Regions from separate parts of the Cutibacterium sp. LaCa_89 genome, predicted to be linked through region 1. Evidence: riboswitches for the same ligand, from Rfam matches in the RefSeq annotation. Region 1 holds a riboswitch; the other holds the start of a gene.

Region 1 (7,492 bases):
GACCAGCTTGGCGCCAGCCTCCTTGAGGGCCTTGGCGACCTCGAGGCCCTGGGCCGCGTAGGTCTTGGCGTTCGAACACAGGTCAGCGACCTCGGCACCGGACTCCTTGAAGGCCTTGACGACCTCTTCAGTGGTGCCTCCCTCGCACTCCGGGGTCTCCATGCCGGCGATGTGCCACACCGGGGCGGAGAATCCCTCGCGAGGACCGAAGTCACGACGGGTTCCCAGGCAAGCCAGGAAAACCTTCGGACGCTCGGAGCAGGTGGCGGAACGATCAACGAGGGCCTCGAAGATCTCGGCGTCGCGGCGCCACTCCAGCCCGTTGCGCTCGGCAGTTTCGGGGTACGGCTTGGTCTCGACCGTCTTGGCGTCGAGCAGCGGGAACTCGCTGACGGCCGTGATCGGCTGCTTGCGGGTCGCCAGACGCTTGGCGCGCTCGGCATTCAGCTTGTCGAGCTCGGTGCGGACGTGGTCGCCGGTCAGTGCGGCGGCCATGCCACCGGCAGCCTCGACGGCCTGGAACTCGACCCAAGCGGCTTCTTCCAGCTTCTTAGTCAGAGCCTCAACGTAGAAAGAGCCACCAGCCGGGTCATTGGCGCGACCGATGTTGGACTCCTCGGCGAGGATGATGCCAGTGTTGCGGGCGATACGACGCGAGAAGTCGCTCTTCGGCAGGCCGATGGCGGCATCGAAGGGCAGGGTCGTGACGGCCTCGGCACCACCGACAGCAGCACCGAAGGTCGAGATGGTGCCTCGCAGGATGTTGACGTAGGGATCGTCACGGGTCAGCTCACGCCAGCTGGTGACGGCCTCCTGGCGGGCACCACGCTTGGCGGCCGGCACCTCGAAGACCTCACCGACGCGGTTCCACAGGGTGCGCAGGGCGCGTAGACGGCAGATGGTCAGGAACTGGTCGTGGGTGGCGGACACCCGGAAGTTGATGGCGTCGAACGCCTGCTCGGCGGTCAGTCCCTGCTCCATGAGAGCGCGGACGTACTCGACGCCGGTGGCGATGGCCCAGGCGAGCTCGTGCACGTCGCCGGCACCAGCGTTGTGGTAGATCGTGGCGTCAACGACGAAGGCGCGGGAGTTCTTGTACTTCTCGATCTTCCTGACCCACTCGCCCATGCCGGACAGATCCGGGGTGCCACCGTTGAGGGCGGCGAAACCGATCGGATCCAGACCGAGGTTGAACGACAGTTTGTCGGGCTCGATCTTGGAATCGGCGTAGACCTTGAGGAGGGCCTCGGCGGCAGCCTCCTGGTCGTCGCGGCTGGAGACCTCGACCTTGGCCAGGTCCAGCAGCACGTCCTTGAGATCGCCGGCAATGTCCTCGGGGTTGATGGCGTCGGCACCGACCCGCAGCCACAGGGACGTCACGCCACGCTCGAGGTCAGCGATGACGGCCTTCTTGGTGAACTCGACGTCGGGATCCTCGTGAAGGGCTCGGACGTCCCACGCGTCCATGCTACCGTCACGGATCGTCGTGCCGCGGGTAAAGGGCGGTACGCCCGGAGCGCCGAGCTTCTCGGAGGCATCCTGACGCCGGTACATCGGCTCGATCTGGATGCCGTCGACCGTGGTCGGCTCGAGGCGCTTCATTCCCTGCTCGATGTTGAGTTCCTTGCCCTCGGGGCGACCCCGGTTCAAGACTTTGAGGACCGCGTCCTCCCACTGTTCGTGGGTGACCTTCGGGAAGTCCCCGGCCAGGCTCAACTCCTCGGGCATCCTGTCCTCGACGGGCTTGGATGCGAGGTTGTCAGGATCAGTCATTCGTCAGACTCCTGCTCCGCTGTGGATGGTTGGACGACCTCGGCCGGCCCTCGAGACCTCGGACGCTGTGGCACACGCGGAGTGCACCACACGCTCTGGCAGGTATTCGGACTCATGGGCACCTCGTCTGCCGACGAGTCCTACGTCACCGCTTCCCAGACCGAAGCCCAGTGCTTGATCGACGTCCACCCGGTCCGAGAACCAGATGGGCGACGATGGTGATGTCGTTCCCACTCACCGCTGCGGGGCAGTTCCGGAGTTTCACCGGATTCCCTCTTACCGCCTTGAAACCCCGGATGGGATTCCTCGGCACCAGCACCTACGATACTAGGCTGCGCACAATCGCCTTCACGCAGCGGGGGTGCATGTGCACGATTGTGCGAAACGAACGTGAGCGGCCTTTCACCGTGCTTTCCGAACCTGCAAGGTCCGGGGCCGGGCAGCGACGGCATCAATCCAGTCGCGCAGGTGGGCGTGGACATGTCGACGGTTCACCTCATTGAGGATCTCGTGGCGCGCCCCGGGGTAGAGAACGAGGTCCACCTCACGCGAGCCCGAGTCGCGCAACTGACGCGCGACCTGGCGCACTCCCCTGCCGGAGTCCCCCACCGGGTCCTTGGCGCCCGACATCAGCAGAATGGGCAGTGCCGGTGGAGTCGCTCGGAAGATCTCGGTGGAGTTGGCGAGTTCGATGAGTCGGACGAGTTCGCGGTAGAAGGCTGCGGTGCAGACGAAACCGCACAGCGGGTCGTCGTTGTAGGCGTCCACGACGTGAGCGTCTCGGGACAACCAGTCATAGTCGGTGCGGGCCGGCAGGAAGGCTCGGTTGAAGGACCCAAAGGACAGCGTGTTGAGCAGCGGGCTGCGGGAGTCCTCCCCCACCATGAGCACCTGGGCCTGGGCCAGCCCGGTGGCGACAGTGCTCAACGGCCCCAGGGAGGAGCCGGTGCCGATGATGACCAGGCCGGCCATCTCGCGTCCCCGACGAACGGCCAGGACACGGGCAAGGAACGACCCCATCGAGTGTCCGACGAGGAACCACGGCTTCCCCTCCAGCTTGGCCATGAAGTGGTCAGCGACGGCGGACAGGTCGTCGAGCAGCTGGTGGTAGCCACGATCAGACGTGGTTCCGAGTTCTCCTATGGCAGCAGCACGCGGCCCGTGGCCACGGTGGTCGTTCGCCACGACGAGCCAGCCGTCGGCTGCAAGCACCCGGGCGACCTCGTCATAGCGAGCCGCGTACTCGGCCATACCGTGGCAGAACTGCACCAAGCCCTTGATGGGGCGCCCCGACGCAGCCTCGGGACGCCAGACAAGGACGTCGACGTCGGCTCCGTCATCAGCGGTGATGGTGATGGTGTCCATAGTTCCTCCCAGACAGCTCACCCCGGACAAAACCGTCTCAACCATACCGACGTCTTCATCGCGGCTATCACACAGCCTGGCCGCGAGAGAACGTACCGGAGCGCTCACCCGTCGCCCGGACGAGTCTGACACTGCATTGTGCCTTGCCGTAGAGGCGATCAACCCGCCAAGCATCCGCGATGGTCGCGCCCCGGCAGGGACTGTCACTTTCATGATATGAATGCTTCGGAATGACTTCAGCTTGAGAGTGCTCTCACGTTCGAAAGGCACCGCCATCAGTACCGAAGTTGCCCGCAAGGCCGCCGGACGCCTTCACTGGCCGACGCGCATACGTTTCGGACTTACCCTCTCTGACGCGCTGGCGATAGCCGTAGCGCTCATCACAACGATATATATCCGTTGGCCAAGCCCAGACAGCCAGACGATTGCCGGCACCCGGCACATCACCTATTCGGCATTGGCCGTGGTCTTCGGCCTGGTGCGGCTCCTCATTCTTTCAGCCAACGACAGCCATCGAATCCGGCTGTTGAGTTCGGGATTACAGGAGTATCAGCTCGTGGCGCGGGGGACTCTGTGGGCCTTCGGTTCTCTGGCAATTTTCAGTTATCTGTTCAAGCTGTCGGTCTCCCGATCCTTGTTCCTCGTCCAGGGCCCCGGAAGAGTCGTGCTTTCTTTCTGTAGTGGTGGTGTGGTCAGAGTGTGAGGAGGAGTGTGCAGGTGGCGGGTGGGTCCCAGGCGGCTTGCCGGGTGGCTCTCGCGATGTTCGTGGCCCCGGCTAGGTGGTGGATGCTGATGGCCAGATTCCTGATCGTGGCCATCACGTGGGGGCCGATGCGGTGCGGATCTGGCTACGATCCTCGTCGAGCGTGACGTCTCGGACCCAGTGGAGCCGGTTCTCTACACCCCAGTGGCCGCGGGTCCAGGCCGCGATCCGGGCCGCAGAGCCTTCAGGTAGCGTGACCGAGGTGATGAGGTAGACGATCTCGGTGGTCTTCTTCCCGGCCCGGGTGGCCACCCAGCGCCGGTGGACGATCTGCGCGGCGCCGGGGAATCCCAGGCCGGTGGGGGCCTGGAGGACTTTCAGGGTGCGCCGGGTGAGGCGGCCATGGGCCTTCTCCACGTCGACGTGGCCGGCGGGGACCTTCTTCTACGGCTGACCGGCCAGGTTCTTGTGCAGGGTGGGCTGGTTGGATTTGACGGTGAACACGTAGTCGACACCGGCGGCGAGGATCGCGGTAGCACTAACGGTCTGGGTATGGAGGGCGTCGGCGGTGATGACTGCACCGGCCGCGCGCTCGCCCAGCGCCTTGATCACGGCGGGCAGCGCCGGTATCTCGGTGGACTTGGCCTCGACCTCCGGTGGGGCCATCACCGTCCCCGACATGTGGTCGAGGCCGGCGACCAGGTGGCGGGCCCGCTCGGTGGCCGAGCGGGAGCCCGGTAGCGTTTTCCCGTCTACGGCGATCACGTGGCGCGCCGGCGAGGGTGGTGCGGGTCCAGGCGTACAGACACAGGTGCCCGTCCAGGGCGGCGGTGATGCGGGCGACGAGTTTCCGCAGGGTGGATTCGCCGGGGGCCGATCTCAGCGCGAATTCGTTCAGGTTCTTGTCGGTGAGTCTGGCTGCCCACTCGCCGGTGGCGGTGAAGCCCCGGCAGCCGGCCATCGCCGCCGAGACCGCGACCAGAAGCACCCCCGGCACGGGGTAACGCTTGCCTCGGGCCTGGCGGGGGTCGGGGACCCTGGACAGATGATCGGCCAGTCGGGCATCAGGTAGGGGCGTGTCAGGAATGATCCTGGGCGGCGTGGTGGGGGAAGATGGCATCGCGGGCGGGGTCCTCGGGATCGGTAGATTGCATGGCTACTTCCATCCCATCCGGGACGGCCTCGCCCACCCATCTAACACGCTGGACCCGACTCAACCCCTAGTCACAGCACACTCCTACCGACTTTTCCGGGACCCTGCCACCACCATAGCCAGAAATATCGCTAATTCCGTCATCTCCGAATCATCCAAGCAGGTGAAAAGCCTCGAGGGAAAGAACTCTCCAGTACAGGTGGTCATGATGACCCCTGCTGATCTTTCCCAGGCGAAGAAGGCACCCTCGCCAGCGAAGTACATTATCGCGGGCCTCTTGGCAGGAATCATCCTGGGTTACGCCATAGCTCTCATCCGACACCTCGCTGATCGCCGCATTCACACCACAGACGACATTACTGACCGTATCGAAAAACCCATTCTCGCTACTATCCCCACGTCGTCGACCATCGAAACCCTTTCGACTGACTTGACCGATGATTTCAAGGCTGCTGAGGCCATCCGGAAGCTTCGCACGAATCTTCGCTATGCCATGATTGACAGCACGTCGAAAGTCATTCTTGTTACGTCGTCAGTAATGGGTGAGGGAAAGTCATCAGTGGCGGGGAATCTAGCCAAGGTGATGGCCCTCGCAGGAGACGACGTCATCCTCATCGATGCTGATCTACGACGGCCAAAGGCGCAGAAAAACTTCGATCTTGACGACGGTCTGGGGCTTCCAGAAGTCCTCATCGGAGCGGCGCCTCTGGACCAGGCACTGCGAACTACACCGACAACTGGTCTGAGTGTTTTGCCCTGTACTGACACTCCTCCGAACCCCTCCGAACTGCTGGGTTCGGAGCACATGTCCGAACTGCTGTCGTTCTTGGCACAAGACCACGTCGTCATCGTGGATGCCCCGCCAGTGCTGCCCGTCACTGACTCCGTGATTCTCTCCCGGTTGGCAGACACCATCATCGTTGTGGCCCAGGTCGGACACACGACCGTCGACCAGGTTAAAAGCGCAGTTTCCTCCATCGAGAACGCAGGAGGCATGGTCTCGGGCATCGTCCTGAACCGTGCCGACTCCTCAAAACTGTCACATCTGCGATACGGCGAATCGGCGTACGGCTACGGATACACGAAATACGACAGCGACTACTCGTCATCACCCGCCACAGCTTCACAGCCGACACCCCAGAAACAGGAGACGTCAGGGAGTAAGAGCATTCCTCGACGGGCAACCTCCAAACACCACAACGCACACGTCTAAGATGATGGTGGTCCATGTGCGACGGCCAGCATTCACGCCGTCGCACACAGCTACCTGGGAGTGCCCGTGAAAATCGCCGTCGCAGGACTGGGCTATGTCGGCATGGCCAATGCAGTGTTGCTCGCCCAGCACAACCGTGTCGTTGCAGTCGACATCGACGCCGAACGCGTCTCGATGGTCAACAACGGACAGACGACGATCGTCGATCCCCTGATCGCGGAGTACCTGGCTCACCACGACTTGGACCTGCGTGCCACCACTGATCCGCAGGACGCGTACCGGGGTGCGGACTTCGTCATCATCGCCACCCCGACGAACTATGACCCTGACCAGAATTATTTCGACACCTCGAGCGTCGACGGAGTCCTCGACCTGGTACAGGAACTCGCCCCCGAGGCGACGATCGTCATCAAGTCGACAATTCCGGTGGGATTCGTCGAGGGGGTTCGCAAGGAGCGCCCCGGACTCGACGTCATCTTCTCCCCCGAGTTCCTCCGCGAGGGCAAGGCTCTCTACGACAACGTCCATCCGTCACGGATCGTCGTCGGGTCGGACTCGGCCAAGGCCCACCTCTTCGCCGACCTCATGACTGCCGGGGCCGTCGACACCGACATCCCCGTACTCTTCGTCGGGGCCACCGAGGCAGAGGCCATCAAGCTGTTCGCCAACACCTACCTGGCGATGCGGGTCTCCTTCTTCAACGAGCTCGACACCTACGCCTCCCAGCGTGGGCTGTCCACCCGTCAGGTCATCGACGGGGTGTGCCTGGATCCGCGCATCGGCAACCACTACAACAACCCGTCCTTCGGTTACGGCGGTTACTGTCTGCCCAAGGACACCCGTCAGCTACTGGCCAACTACCAGGATGTCCCCCAGACCCTCATCCAAGCCATCGTCGACTCCAACACGGTGCGCAAGGACTTCATCGCCTCCGACATCATCGCCAGGAATCCGAAGCGAGTGGGTATCTTCCGGCTGGTCATGAAGGCCGGCTCGGACAACTTCCGCTCCTCCTCGATCCAAGGGGTCATGAAGCGCATCAAGGCCAAAGGCATCGAGGTCATCGTCTACGAGCCAACCTTCGAGGGGGATGAGTTCTTCCGCTCGAAGGTCACCAGAGACCTTGACTCCTTCAAGGCTGACTGCGACGTCATCATCGCCAATCGGATGTCCCCCGAGCTGGCTGACGTCGCCGAGAAGGTCTACACCCGAGACCTCTTCGGCGGCGACTGAGTCTCAGGTCCGGCTGGACCAGATGACCTGACCGGCCTCGCGGATGAGGGCC
Region 2 (7,492 bases), 170 kb from region 1:
CCATGACGACGAGTCTTTCCTTGAGCGGCAACGCCAGAGCGTAACGCACCTGACCAGTTGTCAGTCCCGCGTAGTCTGCAAGTTCGTGGATCGTCAGTGCTCTCCCCTGCGACGAGTGTAGCGAGTACGTGCTCCTCGTTGCGGGTTGGGACCGAAGATCTTTGGGGCCCGGTGAGGGCCTCGCTGTCTTCGCTTCGTAGTCGTCATGTTGACGCCACATGAGCGCCGGGTAGTGCCCCTGCGGATAGTCACCCAGGGCATACAGTCCTGCCAACGCTGGTTCTCCCTGATGCTGTCAGCATGTTCGGCATCCGCAGGATCCGCTCGTCAGTATGGTCGCGCAATCGTCGGTCACTGGTGCGTACTGTCGTCAGATACGACTCCACCAGCTCAGGTTCCAGGTCGTCAACGACACGTCCCCTGGCAGCGGCCAAGTCGTAGTCGATCTGTTCGTCCACATGGAGAACCTCCACCTGTCTGCCGTCAATGGTGAATGTCTGAAAATCCAGATGCGGTGATGCTTGGACGGCATCCCTGGCCTGTGTTGCGATACCCGCCTCCGTTGTTGCGATGTCCTTGACGCCCACCACGTCGAACCGACCGTTTGCTTCGTCCACCCCGAGGATGACTGTGCCGCCATTGGGCATGTTCGCGAATAGCGTCTCCGCCATCTTTGGCACGTTGCCCGATGTTCGTTACTTGCACTGTTGTTTGCAGTGTAAGTGAGAGTGTGCGCGGGCCCGGGTGAGGTGGTGGTCCGGTCTGCCGAGCGGGTCGTGGTCCAGCGACCCCGTGGCAGATGTGCCAGGGATCGTGGGGTTCGCCACCTGGCGTGGCACGAGGTGCCCTGCCGAACCGAAATACCGCACTGAATCATCCGCCGCCCCGCTGTGTTGGCCCATGTTGTCTCAACATGCCAGCCAGTTGTCTCCCCAATCGTGAGGGGACTTCAGATCCATCGAAAATGTGTGCGCACTCCTCGTCGCTGAGCTTGATCATAACTTTTCAGTCATAAAGTTATACTCAATGTCTGGACTGGATGCCTGGTTAAAAGTTTCTGGGCACAAACTTGTAGCTGGAAGTGGACTGCTCACATGGGAACAACTTTCGGGCCAGACCCGATTGCAGTTGAGATCGACGCTGCGCTGGAGCACTTGGACGCAGGGCACCGGGTCCCGGAATGCAAGTATCTTGACTTCAAGGAGGATTCCAGTCGACGAGGCAAGCACGGTGAGTTGCTACTGGGTCGACGTGAGGATGAACGAGCCGCTGAGCAGCTTGCCGGTGAAGCCGCGTGCATGGCCAACACCCCTGAGGGTGGTGCTCTGATCGTCGGAGTCAATGACAAGGATGATGGACCATTGCTCATCGGTACATCCTTGGATACCGAGTGGTTGCGGAGGAAGATCTATGAGCACACCTCTCGCGCGTTGACTGTTGACGTCCGAGAAGTCCACGTTCACGATGCCAGGTTGTTGATCGTCAGATCACCCACCGCGCTGGAACCGATCAAGGTCAAGGGAAAGATCCGCTGGCGGATTGGTGATCATTGCGAGGAGATCGACGCAACGTCATGGCACCACCGCCATCAGTACTCTATCCGCTACGACTGGTCGGCGCAGTTCTCAAACGTGAGCCTGGAGGAAGTGCGACCTGCTGCCCTTGACGCAGCACGCGCCTTCCTCCAAGCCAGCACCGACGAGGCGGCGGTGGAATTGGCCAACTGTACGAGTCGTGAGTTGCTGTCCCGGTTGAACGCCATTGATGGTGAGGGCAAGCTCACCAATGCTGCTGCTCTGGTCTTTGTGGGGCGTCCCGAGCCATGCCTTGACTACATACGTCGTGACATGCCCGGTCAGGACAGCGGTGACCGAGTACGTATTGGTGGGGTATCACTGCTTGAGCAGCTCCAACGGGCGTTCGCCGTCGCGCGGGCGTACAACCCTTTATCGCATGTGTCTTCGGGACTTGTCGAGGGGCAGGTCCGCCAGCTGTCGGAACGTGCCATTCGTGAGGCCATCGTCAATGGGTTGGCTCATCGTGAATGGGGGCTGCCCGATGCAACGCTCATCGAGCACGAAGGAGCCGTCTTGCGAGTTACCAGCCCCGGAGGATTCTTCGGAGGTGTGACGGCTGAGAACATCATCACCCACCCATCGACGTCCAGAAACGTTGCTCTCACTGAGCTCTTGGCATCACTTCGAATTGCAGAACGTGAAGGTATCGGAGTTGACCGTATGGTTGGTGATTTGCTTCGCCGGGGGCTTCGCATGCCGACCATTCGGGAAATTGACGGTCCCTATGTGGTGACGACGCTTTCCGGTGTCGATCCTGACGTGGCATGGACATCGTGGCTCACTGGTATGAATGTTCCCGAGCTCATGCAAAATCTCCGCACTTTGATGGTTATGCGTTTCCTCACTGATCATCTCTGGATCGACGAGGACATTCTTGCTCCCTACCTGCAAGTCCCCGTCGAGGAAGTTCACGAAACTCTTGAGCTTCTACGGCAGACGGAGTGTGATGGCGAACCCTTGCTGAAGCTCATCCGCGGCGTTCCCGACGAAGCCCTCCCCGCGTTTACCCTCTCCAAGAGAGCAAACAAGCAGCTGGACATGGAATATGCGAATCGCGGTTTGAAGCGTTCAGTGCCTAGTAGAGCAGTGACGGCTCGTCAATATGCCCGGCATCGAGGGCGTATCAGTACGACAGAATTGGGCGTCATCCTGGATGTGTGGGCTTCCAACGTCGGACAGGTCCTCAAGGATCTCATGGCTGACGGAGTACTGCAGCCTTCGTCAGAGGCAATGGCAGGTCGCGGATTTCACTACCTGTGGACAGGTGACGAGGCATCCTGACTTTTTCAGTCCTTATGATCCATCTCGCCAAGTTCCTGGTCAGGCAGAGCGTGTTCCGATACACCGGAAAGCTAAGTGCACTTCCCCTTTCGGGGCGGTGGAGCACAACTTTTTGACCGAAAGATTGTACTTGCACCCTCGGATTGGGTGTCTGGGTGCAGTCTTCGAGGCTGCTCCCTGTGGTTCTGGCTGCTGAACCAGTCGAGAAAATTGTGCTTACCCTCGCGCTTGTGCTGTTGAGCAGAATTTTTCAGCCACAAAGTTGTACTCCAGGCATGAAGCGGCGGCGGGAGCACAACTTTTCGCAGTGTGGGGAGCTCTGCGCGGTATGGAGATCCTGTCGGTGGCGGTGTTGTGGTCCGTTCGTCTCTGTGGCAGATGTGTCAGGAGTCGTGGTGTCTGTCACCTGGTGTGGCACGAGGTACCTTGCCGAACTGAATTACCACGTGGGTGCGAAGTACCCCGTCGATTGCGCTCGGTGGGTTCCGAGGCGTGTGCCGCACGCGATCCGGCATGTCTGTGACAAGGGGCTGGCGGACGGCACGTCGCGAAGTGCGTGTCACAGGTGCTAGCCTGTCTCGCATACATGGTGCGGCCCCGATGAGGCCGCAGTGAATCCGGTGAGAATCCTGGACTGTTGCGCAGCGGTGACGGTGACGACGTCGGCAAGACCACTGGGAGTGATCCTGGGAAGGGCCGACCGAGAGTGATCCGAAGTCCGAAGACCCCATGTATGACTTGTGTCGTTCGGGCCTCGCATCAAGGTCCTCGCACCCAGAAGGAACAGCTATGCCTTCCTCGAGACGGTCGGCCGAGCGTGACCGTCGGTTGCCGGTGGCACCCCTGGTGATCATCCTCGTCGTGCTCATCGTCGTCAGCGCCGTCGTCTCGCTGACCATTGGTTCGGAACCATTGCCAATGCGTGGCGTTCTTGACACGGTTGGTGCCAGGATCACTGGTGAGCCGGGCCCCGACCCGACGATCGATGTCATCGTCTGGGACCTGCGTGCCCCCAGGGCACTGCTGGCGATCATCGTCGGAGCCGGACTCGCCCTGGCCGGAAGCGGTATGCAGACCCTGGTGCGCAACCCGCTTGCCGACCCCTACCTGCTGGGTGTCTCGGCCGGTGCGAGTGTGGGGGCCACCGCGGTCATCGCCCTGGGGATGTTTGCCTCCTGGGGCCCTCACCGGCTCACCATCGGAGCCTTGGTGGGGGCATTGGGCGCCGCCGTTCTGGTGTACCTCATCTCCATGGCCCAGGGCGGCATGACGCCGCTGCGGCTGGTGCTCTCGGGCGTCGTGCTCTCTGCGGCATTCTCGGCACTGGCGAGTTTCCTCGTCTTCCGCAGCTCGGACCCGCGCGCGGCGCAGTCGGTGCTGTACTGGATGCTGGGATCGGTGTCCGGTGCCACTTGGGACAGTTTGTGGGTGGCAGCCATCGTCACCGCTCTGTCCGTGGTGCTCATGATCGCCTTCTCGGGTTGGCTCGATGCCCTGGCGGCTGGCACCGACGTCGCTCGATCCCTCGGCATCCCCGACACCAGGGTGCGTAAGGCGTTGTTCGTCGGCAACTCGGTACTCGTCGGGGTGCTCGTGGCGGTCTCGGGCGGCATCGGATTCGTCGGACTCGTCATTCCCCACATGTCACGGCTGCTCGTGGGAGCCAGTCACCGGTCGATGCTGCCCGTCGCCGCCGCCATCGGCAGTCTCTTCCTGCTGTGGGTGGACGTCGGCGCCCGCGTCATCGCGGCACCACAGGAGGTGCCTCTCGGCGTCGTCACCGGGTTCATCGGCGCTCCCATCTTCCTGTACCTCATGGGGCGCAGCCAGTACCGATTCTCGAGTGAGTCATGACACGTCTCGAAGTTTGCAACGTCCAGTGCCGCATCAACGACCGCATCATCGTCGACGACGTCAGTTTCACCGCCGAGCCGGGGGAGCTCACCGCCATCGTCGGCGTCAACGGAGTCGGCAAGTCGACTCTGCTGCGATCCATCGCCGGGGTGCGTCAGTTCAATTCCGGAGACGTCCTGCTCGACGGCACCTCCGTCACCGACTACACCCCCATGAAACGTGCTCGGCTCATGGCCTTCGTCGGGCAGGAGGAGTCGCCATCGCCAGACCTCCTGCTGGGTGAGATGGTTGCGCTGGGACGTACTCCGCATCGCAAGCCGTGGCAGGTGGGGCAGCGTTCCGAGCGAAGGATCATCCGGGATTCCCTGGCCTTGGTCGGACTTGACCACCTCATCGATCGTCGCTGCGACCACCTGTCCGGCGGTGAACGGCGTCGCGCCGTCATCGCCCGTGGCCTGGCCCAGGGTGCAGACCTCATCATGCTCGACGAGCCGACCAATCACCTCGACGTGCGCCACCAACTCATGCTGCTGGACACGCTGCGCGCCAGCGGTCGGACGGTGGTCGCCACCATCCACGATCTGGGCATGGCCGCAGCCCACTTCGACCACGTCGTCGTCCTGGCGGATGGCGGAGTGCTCTCTGCAGGTCCGGCCCGTGAGGCGCTCAGCCCATCGAACGTCGCGACGGCATTCCACGTCGTCGCACACCATGTCACCACCCCCGATGGCAGCCAGGAGCTCGTGTGCACTGCGCCGCTGCCTGAACTCATCAGAGAGGAAAACTGAAATGTCCACCAAATTCCTACCCGTCGTCATGGCCGCCTGTCTGGCCGTGGGACTCACCGCCTGCGGCAGTGGGTCCACTCCCAAGAGCGGCGACTCCGCCAAGGACTCCGGCGAAGTCACCGTGACCAACTGCGGTAAGAAGGTCACCTACCCCAGGAATGCCGAACGCCTCTACGTCAATGACGGCAGCATCATCGCCATGACGCTGAGCGCCGGGGCACGCAAACAGATCGCCGCAGTGAGCTCGATGGGCCGGGACAAGGAGATCCTCACTGCCAAGTACGGAACCGACACCATCAACAGTCTGCACGAGGGCGTCAAGGGTTACATGACGCTCGAGTCGATCATCGCCAACAAGCCCGACGTCGTCGTCGCCGGCTGGGACTACGGATTCTCCGAGGCGAACAATCTCACCCCCGACAATCTGCACGGCAAGGGCATCAACAGCTATCTGCTCACCGAGTCCTGTCGACAGAAGGACGGCCAGAGCGCCCGCGGCGTCATGGATCCTTGGAATGCGGTGCGTACCGACATCACCAATCTCGCCATCCTCACTGGGCACGAGGACACCGGCAAGAAGGCCGTGAAGGACATGGATGATCGTCTTGGTGCCCTTCAGAAGGCTCCGAAGGCCAAGAAGACCCCGACGGTGCTGCTCTTCGACTCCGCCAAGGACACCGTCTTCACCAGCGGAAGGAAGGGCGGCCCACAAGCCATCATCAACGCGGCGGGTGCGCAGAACGGCGCCCATGACGTCAATGACACCTGGGTGCGCATCGGCTGGGAGAAGGTGGCGAAGATGAACCCGGACGCCATCGCCTTCGTCGACTACGACGCTCAGCCTTACAGCGAGAAGATCAAGATCTTGGAATCGAATCCGGCGACCAAGAACCTGGATGCGGTGAAGAAGAAGCGCTACCTCAACCTTCCCTACGCCATGTGGACCTCTGGTCCGCTCAACATCGATGCCGCCGAGCACCTGAGGGTCAGCCTGGAGAAGTGGGGGTTGGAACCCCAGTCGTCGATCAAACCCCAGCTGAAGATTCCGGCCTCCGTGCCCGGGCACGAGGGCTGAGAGGTAGCTGCGCCGCTTCGGTACCCCTTGGCTTCACAGGTGCGGTGTCTGTGACGTTGACGTGGTTGTCGTTGACCATGACGACGGCGAGCAGGGGTGCAGATCTCCGGACAGGCGAGCTACGGAGCCTGGCTGGGATGGTGAGATGCGGCTGCTGGGCGACGCCGGTTTCAGCCCCACTGCGATGCTCTGGTGAGGGGCTTCTCAGCGATGGTTGTTGGTCAGCTCGTCGGTCGATGCAATGGCGTTGACGGCGGCCACTGCGATCGCTGAGCCGCCACGTCGTCCCAACAAGGTGAGGTATTCCAAGTCCAGGGGCGAGTCGACAAGGGCTTGCTTGGACTCGGCTGCACCGACGAACCCGACAGGGATGCCGACGACGGCTGCCGGGCAGGCACCCGTCTCCTCGCACACCTCGAGCACCCGGTACAAGGCGGTGGGGGCGTTGCCGATGGCGACGATGGCCCCGTCGAGCTTGCCCTCCTCGGCCCACAGGTCCACCGCGGCGCAGGTTTTCGTCATGTTCTTGGCCTTGGCGATGTCGGCCAAGCGGGGATCCTTGATGTAACAGATCGTCTCGTTGTCACGGGGCAGACGGGACCGGATGATTCCGGTGGCCGTCATGGAGGAGTCGCACAGGATCGGGGCACCGTTACCCAAGGCCTTGCGGGCGGCCTTGACCACACCTGGTGTGAAAGCGATGTCGTCAGCGATGGCGGGATCCGCAGCAGCGTGAATCATCCGGACGACGACTCCCTCGACGTCGGTGGGGAAGCGATCCAAATTCGCCTCGGAACGAATGATGCGGAAGGACTCGCGGTAGATGTCGGATCCGTTGTTGACGTACTCGTGGGTCACGGCTGTGCTCCTATCGATGACAAGGGGTGATGACGACTTATCGGGATGTTCCCACACTA

Evidence for each region. Region 1 has a riboswitch for cobalamin ahead of mutA (methylmalonyl-CoA mutase small subunit). Riboswitches for the same ligand answer to the same signal wherever they lie in the genome.
Region 2: another riboswitch for cobalamin. It lies ahead of ACP8LP_RS02300 (FecCD family ABC transporter permease); the one in region 1 lies ahead of mutA (methylmalonyl-CoA mutase small subunit).

What each region holds. Positions count from the first base shown of each region.
Region 1 is NZ_CP190889.1:682,682-690,173, reverse strand. Features, by position in the region: gene mutA (methylmalonyl-CoA mutase small subunit) at 1-1,773, opposite strand, end outside; cobalamin riboswitch at 1,854-2,105, opposite strand; gene ACP8LP_RS03165 (alpha/beta fold hydrolase) at 2,176-3,138, opposite strand; gene ACP8LP_RS03160 (UDP-phosphate galactose phosphotransferase) at 3,359-3,841, shown strand; partial or broken gene ACP8LP_RS03155 (ISAs1 family transposase) at 3,956-4,606, opposite strand; partial or broken gene ACP8LP_RS03150 (transposase family protein) at 4,680-4,961, opposite strand; gene ACP8LP_RS03145 (tyrosine-protein kinase domain-containing protein) at 4,927-6,207, shown strand; gene ACP8LP_RS03140 (nucleotide sugar dehydrogenase) at 6,274-7,440, shown strand; gene ACP8LP_RS03135 (alpha-amylase family protein) at 7,444-7,492, opposite strand, start outside.
Region 2 is NZ_CP190889.1:512,937-520,428, forward strand. Features, by position in the region: gene ACP8LP_RS02290 (AlbA family DNA-binding domain-containing protein) at 249-671, opposite strand; gene ACP8LP_RS02295 (RNA/DNA-binding domain-containing protein) at 1,095-2,858, shown strand; cobalamin riboswitch at 3,429-3,604, shown strand; gene ACP8LP_RS02300 (FecCD family ABC transporter permease) at 3,693-4,712, shown strand; gene ACP8LP_RS02305 (ABC transporter ATP-binding protein) at 4,709-5,500, shown strand; gene ACP8LP_RS02310 (ABC transporter substrate-binding protein) at 5,502-6,575, shown strand; gene ACP8LP_RS02315 (precorrin-8X methylmutase) at 6,780-7,433, opposite strand.